Regions from separate parts of the Streptomyces sp. Je 1-369 genome, predicted to be linked through region 1. Evidence: riboswitches for the same ligand, from Rfam matches in the RefSeq annotation. Region 1 holds a riboswitch; each other region holds the start of a gene.
The links. Region 1 has a riboswitch for cobalamin ahead of NOO62_RS15350 (ABC transporter substrate-binding protein). Riboswitches for the same ligand answer to the same signal wherever they lie in the genome.
Positions count from the first base shown of each region.

Region 2: another riboswitch for cobalamin. It lies ahead of cobN (cobaltochelatase subunit CobN); the one in region 1 lies ahead of NOO62_RS15350 (ABC transporter substrate-binding protein).
Region 3: another riboswitch for cobalamin. It lies ahead of NOO62_RS12520 (prenyltransferase/squalene oxidase repeat-containing protein); the one in region 1 lies ahead of NOO62_RS15350 (ABC transporter substrate-binding protein).

Region 1 covers NZ_CP101750.1:3,369,046-3,372,314, reverse strand. Annotated here, with positions in the region: gene NOO62_RS15360 (amino acid permease) at 1-1,314, shown strand, start outside; gene NOO62_RS15355 (M67 family metallopeptidase) at 1,400-1,822, shown strand; cobalamin riboswitch at 1,786-1,948, shown strand; gene NOO62_RS15350 (ABC transporter substrate-binding protein) at 1,992-2,963, shown strand; gene NOO62_RS15345 (FecCD family ABC transporter permease) at 2,969-3,269, shown strand, end outside.
Region 2 covers NZ_CP101750.1:6,714,179-6,717,447, forward strand. Annotated here, with positions in the region: gene cobN (cobaltochelatase subunit CobN) at 1-1,894, opposite strand, end outside; cobalamin riboswitch at 1,928-2,064, opposite strand; gene NOO62_RS30295 (cobalamin biosynthesis protein CobG) at 2,170-3,269, shown strand, end outside.
Region 3 covers NZ_CP101750.1:2,738,243-2,741,511, forward strand. Annotated here, with positions in the region: gene NOO62_RS12515 (MBL fold metallo-hydrolase) at 33-1,127, shown strand; cobalamin riboswitch at 1,152-1,277, shown strand; gene NOO62_RS12520 (prenyltransferase/squalene oxidase repeat-containing protein) at 1,398-2,633, shown strand; gene NOO62_RS12525 (SCO2322 family protein) at 2,630-3,269, shown strand, end outside.

The DNA.
Region 1 (3,269 bases):
GGACCGAGCCTCATCCTGGCGTACGCCATCGCGGGCCTCGTCATCTTCTTCATCATGCGGGCGCTCGGCGAGCTCCTCATGTACCGGCCCGTGTCCGGCTCCTTCTCGGAGTACGCACGCGAGTTCATGGGCCCGTTCTTCGGATTCGTGACCGGCTGGACGTACTGGCTCTTCTGGGTCGTCACCGGCATCACCGAAGTCACCGCGGCCGCCCAGTACATGCAGTACTGGACCCACGACTCATTCCCGCAATGGGCCTACGCGCTGGTCTTCACCGTCATCCTGTACGGCGCGAACCTCATCTCCGTGAAGCTCTTCGGCGAGCTCGAGTTCTGGTTCTCGATGGTCAAGGTCACCGCCATCATCGGCATGATCCTGATCTGCGTCGGCATCCTCACCATCGGCTTCTCCGACGCCGGTGACACCGCCACCGTGGCCCACCTGTGGAACCAGGGCGGTTTCTTCCCCAACGGCATCGGCTCCACGCTGATGACCCTGCAGATCGTGATGTTCGCCTTCCTCGCCGTCGAGCTCGTCGGCGTCACCGCGGGCGAGTCCAAGGACCCGAAGACCGTCCTGCCCAAGGCCATCAACACCGTGCCGTGGCGCATCGCCGTCTTCTACGTCGGCGCCCTCATCATGATCCTGTCGGTCGTCCCGTGGACCTCCTTCAAGCCCGGCGTCTCACCGTTCGTCGCCGCCTTCGAGGAGATGGGCCTCGGCGTCGGCGCCGCCATCGTGAACTTCGTGGTCCTCACCGCCGCGCTCTCCTCCTGCAACTCCGGCATGTACTCCACCGGCCGCATGCTGCGCGACCTGGCGATGAACGGCCAGGGCCCCAAGTTCTTCACCAAGCTCACGAAGAACGGCCTGCCGCTGATCGGCACCACGGCCTCCGCCGCGTTCATGCTGGTCGGCGTCTGGATCAACTACCAGTGGCCGGGCGAGGCGTTCAACTACGTCGTCTCCTTCGCCACCATCTCCGGCATGTGGGCCTGGATCATGATCCTGGCCTGCCAGATCCGCTACCGTCGCAAGGCCGACCGCGGCGAGCTGCCGCAGTCCACCTTCCGCGCCCCGGGAGCCCCGTACACCAGCTGGTTCGCCCTGCTCTTCATCGGCATGGTCATCGTGATGATGGGCATCGACAAGGACGCGCGTATCTCCCTGTACGCCGCTCCGGTCTGGGCCGCGATCCTGACCGTGTCGTACCTGGTGCTCAAGAGCCGCAACCCGCAGGCCGCGGCCTTCAACAAGCGGAAGGTCGGCGTCTCCGGCGAGTCCTCCTCGGACGACTCCCTCTCCAAGGACTGAGGCTCCCCAAGGCCCCCGTCCAGCATTCGGGCCCGCCCGTACCACACTTCGGTACGCGCGGGCCCCTCTGCTTATCCTGGCTGCCATGCTGACCATCACCCAGGCCCTCCACGACCAGATCGTCGCGCACGCGCGCCAGGACCACCCCGACGAGGCGTGCGGCGTGGTCGCGGGCCCGGAGGGCACCGGGCGCCCCGAGCGGTTCATCCCGATGCTGAACGCCGCACGGTCGCCCACGTTCTACGAGTTCGACTCGGGTGACCTGCTCAAGCTCTACCGCGAGATGGACGACCGCGACGAGGAGCCGGTGATCGTCTACCACTCGCACACCGCGACCGAGGCGTACCCCTCGCGCACCGACATCACCTACGCCAACGAGCCCGGCGCGCACTACGTCCTGGTCTCCACCGCGGACACCGACGACGCGGGCCCCTTCCAGTTCCGCTCGTACCGGATCGTGAACGGCGAGGTCACCGAAGAAGAGGTAAAGGTCGTCGAGGCATACTGAGCTTTACTCATGAGGGCGGCAGGACCCAGGAAGCCGGTGCGAACCCGGCACGGTCCCGCCACTGTGACCCCACCCCGACACCGGGGCCGGGGGAGTCAGGAACTGACCTGCCGCCCTTCTCCACGCAACGCAGGGGACGCGGAAATCCCCTGAAGGAGGAAGTTCAGCCATGTCCCGCCGTCACACCGGCATACGCGCCCTCGCCGCCGCGGCCCTGCTCGTCCCGCTCGCCGCGTGCTCCTCGTCGGACGCAGGCGGTGACACCGAGCCCGCCGCCAAGGCCGCCGGATTCCCGTACACCGTCACCAACTGCGGTGTGCGAACGACGTACGACGCACCCCCGAAGCGCGCCGTCACCATGAACCAGCACACCACCGAAGTGATGCTGGAACTCGGCCTCAAGGACCACCTCACCGGCACGGCCTACCTCGACGACAAGGTCCTGCCCAAGTATGAGAAGGCGTACGACTCCGTGCCCGTCGTCGCCAAGGAGTACCCCTCCTACGAGAAGCTGCTCGCCGCCAACCCCGACTTCGTCTACGGCGGCTACGCGAGCGCCTTCCTCGCGGGCGACGGCCGCAGCCGCTCCGCGCTCGCCAAGTCCGGCATCAAGAGCCGCCTCAACGTGGAGGGCTGCGCCAAGAAGCCCGTCTCCATGGACGACGTCTACCGCGAGGTCCGCGAGGTCGGCTCCACCTTCGGGGTGCGGGCCCGCGCGGACCGGTGGGTCAGCGGCGCACAGCGCGCACTCGCCGCCACCGCCGAGAAGACCAAGGGCAGGAAACCCCTCTCCGTCTTCGTCTACGACAGCGGCGACAAGACCGCGTTCACGGCGGGCGGCCGCGGCATCGGCAACGACATCATCAAGCGGGCGGGCGGCCGCAACGTCTTCGCCCACGTGGACAAGTCCTTCAGCGACGCGTCCTGGGAGTCCGTCGTGAAGAACAAGCCCGAGACCATCCTCATCCTCGACTACGGCGCCACGACCGTCGCCCAGAAGAAGAAGCGCCTCCTCGACGACCCCGCCCTCCAGGACGTCCCCGCCATCAAGAACAAGAGCTTCGCCGTGCTGCCCCTGTCGGACATGGTCACAGGAGTACGAGCACCCGAGGCGGTGAGGAAGCTGGCGGCGCAGCTGTGAAGCGCATGCGCTACGCCACCGTCATCACCACGCTCTGCGCGGCCCTCGCGGTGGCCGTCATGGCAGGGGTGGCCCTCGGCTCCGTCCGCATCCCGACCGCCGACGTCCTGGAGATCCTCACGGGACGCGCGGGCCCCTCCCCGTTCCGCACCATCGTCCTGGACGTCCGGCTCCCGCGGGTCATCCTCGGAGCCACCGTCGGAGCCGGCCTCGCCGTCATCGGCACCGTCCTCCAGGCCCTCGTCCGCAACCCCCTCGCCGACCCGTTCCTGCTCGGCGTCTCCTCCGGCGCCTCCGTCGGCGCGG
Region 2 (3,269 bases), 3.3 Mb from region 1:
CCTGGATGAGCGTCCAGATCTGCGCGCGGATCGCCGGGAGCTTCGCCGGGTCCATGGAGCTGATCTGCGCGTACTCGTCGAGGAGCTGCTCCAGGCGCGCGATGTCGCCGTAGGAGTCGGCGCGCGCCATCGGCGGCACCAGGTGGTCGATGAGCGTGGCGTGGACGCGGCGCTTGGCCTGCGTGCCCTCGCCCGGGTCGTTGACCAGGAAGGGGTAGACCAGCGGCAGGTCCCCGAGCGCGGCGTCGGGACCGCAGGCCGCCGAGAGGCCCGCGTTCTTGCCGGGCAGCCACTCCAGGTTGCCGTGCTTGCCGAGGTGGATCATCGCGTCCGCGCCGAAGCCGTTGTCGGCGGCGGGCGCCGCGATCCACCGGTACGCCGCCAAGTAGTGGTGCGACGGCGGCAGATCGGGGTCGTGGTAGATCGCGATGGGGTTCTCGCCGAAGCCGCGCGGCGGCTGGATGAGGATGAGCAGGTTCTCGCGGCGCAGCGCCGCGAGGACGATGTCGCCCTCCGGGTCGCCGCCCTGGCCCACGCGGGACCGGTCGAGGAACATCTCGCCGGGCGGCGGGCCCCAGTGCTGCTCGACGGAGTCGCGCAGCTCCTGCGGCAGCGTCGCGTACCACCGTTTGTAGTCGGCGGCGGGGATGCGCACCGGGTTGGCGGCGAGCTGCTCCTCGGTGAGCCAGTCCTGGTCGTGGCCGCCCGCGTCGATGAGCGCGCGGATCAGCTCGTCGCCGTCGCCGGAGACCAGACCGGGGATGTCGGCCTCGGGGCCGAAGTCGTACCCCTCGGCGCGGAGTCGGCGCAGCAGCTCGACGGCGGACGCCGGGGTGTCAAGGCCGACCGCGTTGCCGATGCGGGAGTGCTTCGTCGGGTACGCGGAAAGCACCAGGGCGAGGCGCTTGTCGGCGGCCGGGATGTGCTTGAGGCGTGCGTGGCGTACGGCGATACCGGCGACGCGGGCCGCGCGCTCGGCGTCGGCGACGTACGCGGGAAGGCCGTCCTCGTCGATCTCCTTGAAGGAGAAGGGGACGGTGATGAGGCGGCCGTCGAACTCCGGCACCGCGATCTGGCTCGCGGCGTCGAGCGGCGAGACGCCCTCGTCGTTCTCCTCCCAGGCCGAGCGCGACCCGGTCAGGCAGAGCGCCTGGAGGATCGGCACGTCGAGGCCGGTCAGCGCGCCCGCGTCCCACGACTCGTCGTCACCGCCCGCGGAGGCCTCGGCGGGCTTGGTGCCGCCGGCCGCGAGGACGGTGGTCACGATGGCGTCGGCGGCGCGCAGCTCCTCGATGAGCTCGGGCTCGGGGGCGCGCAGCGACGCCACGTACAGCGGCAGCGCCCGGGCGCCCGCGTCCTCGATCGCGCCGCACAGCGCGTCCACGAACGCGGTGTTGCCGCTCATGTGGTGGGCGCGGTAGTAGAGCACCGCGACGGTCGGACCCTCGACGCCGACGCGGGCGGTGCGCTCCAGCGGGCCCCACGACGGGGCGGGGGCCGGCGGCTCGAAGCCGTGGCCGGTGAGCAGCACGGTGTCGGAGAGGAAGCGGGCCAGCTGCTCCAGGTTCGCGGGACCGCCGTGCGCCAGGTAGGCGTGCGACTCCGCGGCGATGCCGACGGGCACGGTCGAGGAGGCCATGAGCTGGGCGTCGGGTGCCTGTTCGCCGGTGAGCACGACCACGGGGAGGCCGGTGGCGATGAGCTGGTCAAGGCCGTCCTGCCAGGCGCGGACGCCGCCGAGGAGGCGTACGACGACGAGGTCGATGCCGTCGAGCAGCGCGGGGAGCTCCCCGAGGTCGAGGCGGGACGGGTTGGCGAACCGGTAGTCGACCGGGCCTCCCGCCGCGCGGGCGCTGAGCAGGTCGGTGTCGGAGGTCGACAACAGCAGAAGCATGCGGGCGCAGGCCTTCCTCGGGGTGTCCGCGCCCCGGGTGGTCGTATGGACGGCAGGAGTTCCTGGCTCGCCCCACGGGTGGGGCTCACAGTGGCGGGACCGCGCCGGATTCACACCGGGCTTCCTCCCTCGGGTCCTGGTGGACCCACGCCGTCGCTGGCGTCGACGGACTTCGTAGCCCGCCGCCTGCATAGTAAGTCCTGCCCGCGCTCCGCGGTGCGGCCACCTGCCAGGACGGTCCGGCTCGGGAGGCGACCGGCCGGATCCGCGTGGGTATGCTCGCCGCCATGCCGCCCACCCCAGCACCCTCCTCAGACCAGGGCGAATCCCCCATACGTGACCGGGGCGACGCCTGCCCCGGAGCTCTGCGCCTGCACCGCGCCGACGACGGCCTCCTGGCTCGACTCCGGCTGCCCGGCGGGCTTCTGACGGGGCGTCAGGTGGCGGTTCTGGGGGCCGCCGCGGAGCGTTTGGCCGACGGGAATCTCAGCATCACCTCACGCGGCAACGTCGAGCTGCGCGGCCTCGGCGACGCGTGCGGCGGCGAACTCTCCGCGCTGCTCGCGGACGCGGGCCTGCTCCCCTCCGAACGGCACGAACGCGTCCGGAACGTGCTGGCGTCCCCCCTCGCGGGAACCGACGGATTCGGCCGCGCCGACGTCCAGTTGTGGGCCCGCGAGCTGGACGGACTCCTCTGCGCGGAGCAGTGGACGACGGCCCTCTCCGGCCGTTTCCTCTTCGTCCTCGACGACGGTCGGGGGGACGTGGCCGGACTCGGCGGCGATGTGACCTTGATCGCAGAATCGGGCGGGACGGTGGTGGTCGGAGTGGGGGACCTCGCCTTCCGGGTCGCCGGAGCCGACGCCCCGCGTGCGGCGCTCGCCGGGGCGGGAGCGTTTCTCGCCGCGGCGGCCGATGCGGGGAACGGGGCTTGGCGGGTGGGGGAGCTGCCCGTCGGCCGGGCCATCGACCTGGCTGGGGCACTGGAGGGGGCGGGGATCGGGGCGGTGCGGGTCGGGCCGGGGGCTGTGGGCTCGGGTGGTTCGGCGGGGCCGGGGGCTGTGGGCTCGGGTGGTTCGGCGGGCCCGGGTGGTCCGCCGCCGCCCGGTGTCATCGGGCGTGCCGTCTCCGTGCACGCCCCGCTCGGGCGCGTCAGCGTCGGGCAGTGGCGGGCCCTGCTGCCGCTGCCCGCGGACGAGCTCCGCGTCACCCCGTGGCGCGGCTTCGTGCTTCCCGGCTTTGCTGACGAGGGGAGCGCCCGGAAGCGGCTGGGCTCGCTGACCGAGGCCGGGTACCTCACCGACCCCGGCTCGCCCTGGCTCGGCGTCGGCGCCTGCACCGGCCGCCCCGGGTGCGCCAAGTCCCTCGCCGACGT
Region 3 (3,269 bases), 630 kb from region 1:
CGAGGGGACCGGCGACGAGAGACGAGGCCCCCATGACCCCGCAGCTGACGGACCCGCCGGTGACCGAGCACGGCGGCGGCGTCTGGAGCATCAAGGTCCCCATCCCCGACAACCCCCTCGGCTTCACCCTCGTCCACCTCCTGGACACCGACGCGGGACCGGTCCTCGTCGACACCGGCTGGGACGACCCGGCGTCCTGGGACACCCTCGTCGCCGGGCTCGCCGCGTGCGGCGTCGCCGTCGCCGACGTGCACGGCGTCGTCATCACCCACCACCACCCCGACCACCACGGCCTCTCCGGCCAGGTCCGCGACGCGTCCGGGGCGTGGCTCGCCATGCACGACGCCGACGCGTCCGTGGTCCGCCGCACCCGCTCGAACCCGCCGGACCGCTGGTACGCGTACCTGGTGGACAAGCTCACGGCCGCCGGCGCGCCCGCCGACCACGTCGCCCCGCTGATCCGGGCCCGCGACGAGGGCCGCCCCCACAAACTCCCCGGCCTCGCCCCCGCCCTGCCCGACCGCTCCATCACCCCCGGCGAACTCCTCGCCCTGCCCGGCCGCCGCCTGCGCGCCATCTGGACCCCCGGCCACACGCCCGGCCACGTCTGCCTCCACCTGGAGGAGGACCACCCGGCGGGCCTGCGCGGCAACGGCCGCCTCTTCTCCGGCGACCACCTGCTGCCCGGCATCACCCCGCACATCGGCCTGTACGAGGACCCCGAATCGGAGACCGTCACCGATCCTTCCCCAAGCTCTCGGCTTCGCTCGAGCGGGGGAGACCCCCTCGGCGACTACCTGGACTCCCTGGAGCGCGTCGCCCGTCTCGACCCGGCCGAGATCCTCCCCGCCCACCAGCGCACGTTCACCGACGCGCCCGCCCGCGTCCACGAGCTCCTGACCCACCACGAGGAGCGCCTGACCGGACTCCTCACCCTGCTCGCCGAGCCCCTCACTCCCTGGCGGATCGCCGAGCGCATGGAGTGGAACCGCCCCTGGGACGAAATCCCCTACGGGTCGAGGACCATCGCCGTCTCCGAGGCGGAGGCCCATGTGCGGCGCCTGGTGAAACTGGGGCGCGCGGAGGCCGTGCCGGGGAGCGATCCGGTCGCGTTCGTGGCGGTGTGACCCGAGAGGTGCGCGGACCGGCCGGTAGAGTGAGGGCGTCGTCCTCACGTCCGCCAGGGGGAAGCCGGTGCGATTCCGGCGCTGACCCGCAGCCGTATATGCCACTGAGCGTGGCAAGCCGGAATGCCCGGCGCGGAACGTGACCGGCTCGCTTCATCGGCCCCCGATGAGCGGCACCGTCGAGGTATACGGAGCCGGAGCCGCCCGGTAGCCGTGCTCGCACGGTCCGTGCCGCCCCGCTCCCCGCAGGGAGAGGCAACCCGCCCCATCATGAACGTTCGTCGCAGCGCAGCGGTCCTGGCCGCCGCCGTCGCCGTGTTCGGCTCGGCCGCGGCACCGGCCGCCATCGCGGACGACGCGAAGCCGTCGCCGTCGGCCGCCCTCCCCTCGGGCCTCTACGGCAAGACCGACCCGAAGTTCGACGGCGTGTTCCGCCAGTCGTACGCCCTGCTCGCCCAGCACACCGAGGGCGTCGAGCCCGCCGCCAAGGCCGTGGACTGGCTGACCGGCCAGCAGTGCGCGAGCGGCGGCTTCGCGGCGTACCGCGCGGACTCCACCGAGCCGTGCGACTCCAAGACGGCGGTCGACAGCAACTCCACGGCCGCCGCCGTGCAGGCGCTCGCCGCGCTCGGCGGCCAGGACAAGACGGTCAAGAAGAGCGTCGACTGGCTGAAGTCCGTGCAGAACAAGGACGGCGGCTGGGGCTACAACCCGGGGCTGCCCTCCGACGCGAACTCCACCGGCATCGTGGTCGGCGCGCTCGTCGCCGCGGGCCGCAACCCCGCCGACGTGAAGTCCCAGGACGGCAAGTCCGCCTACGACGCGCTGCCGAAGCTCGCCATGGACTGCGGCAAGGACGGCGGCGCCTTCGGTCTCGCCGACATGAAGTCCGGCAAGCTCGCGCCGAACGCCGACGCCACCGCCGCCGGTGTCCTCGGCAGCCTCGGCAAGGGCCTCGTGGTCTCCGCCCCCAAGAAGTCCGAGGACGCCGCACCCAAGTGCGCGAAGCCGGACACCGCCACGCGGGCCGCGAGCAACGGCGTCGGCTATCTGCTCGACACCCTCGGCAAGACCGACGACCACCTGATGTCGTCGATGCCGGGCTCCACGGACCAGCCGGACTTCGGCAACACCGCCGACTCCGTGCTCGCCCTCGCCGCCGCCGGACAGAGCGAGCGGGCGAAGAAGTCCGCCGACTGGCTGGCGGAGAACTCCGCGGACTGGGCGAAGCAGTCGGGTCCGGCCGCGTACTCCCAGCTGATCTTCGCCGCGCACGCGGCAGGCCTGGACGCCCGCGACTTCGGCGGCACCGACCTCGTCAAGCAGCTGAACGCCACGGGCCCCGCCCCCGAGAACTCCGCGAAGTCGTCGTCCGCGTCCGACGCGGACGAGAAGAAGGACGACGACGGCGGCGTCAGCGTCTGGTGGATCATCGGCGTCGGCATGGTCGCGGGCATCGGCATCGGCTTCCTGTACAGCGGCAACCGCAAGAAGAAGCAGCCGTGACGCGGGGCCGTGCGCGGCGCGGGCGCCTGGCCGTCGGGGTCCTCCTCGCCGCGCTCCTCGGCGTCCTCGCCGCCGCGCCCGCCCAGGCCGCCGGCTACCGCTACTGGTCGTTCTGGGAGCGGGACGGCGCGCAGTGGACGTACGCCAGCCAGGGTCCTGGCACCGCGCGCCCCGAGGACGGGGACGTGCAGGGCTTCCGGTTCTCGGTCTCCGACGACTCGAAGGACTCCGCGAAGCCGCGCGGCCCCGTCGACTTCGACGCCATCTGCGAGGACACCCCGGCGAAGGACGGCCGCAAGCGCGTGGGCCTCGTCGTCGACTTCGGTACGGCGGGCGACGCCCCCGGCGGCGGGACGCCGCCGAAGCGGCGGACCGCCTGCGCGCAGGTCGGCGAGGACGCCACCAGCGCGGAGGCGCTCGCCTCCGTCGCGAAGCCGCTGCGCTACGACAGCAAGGCGCTGCTGTGCGCGATCGACGGCTACCCGAAGACGGGCTGCGGCGAGCAGGTCGCCGGCGACGGTACGTCCACGAAGACGCAGCCGGAGTCGGACAACACGGTCGGAGGGGGTGACGGCGGCGACGGTGGACCCTCCGTCGGTCTGATCGCCGGGATCGCCGCCGTCGCGCTGCTCGGCG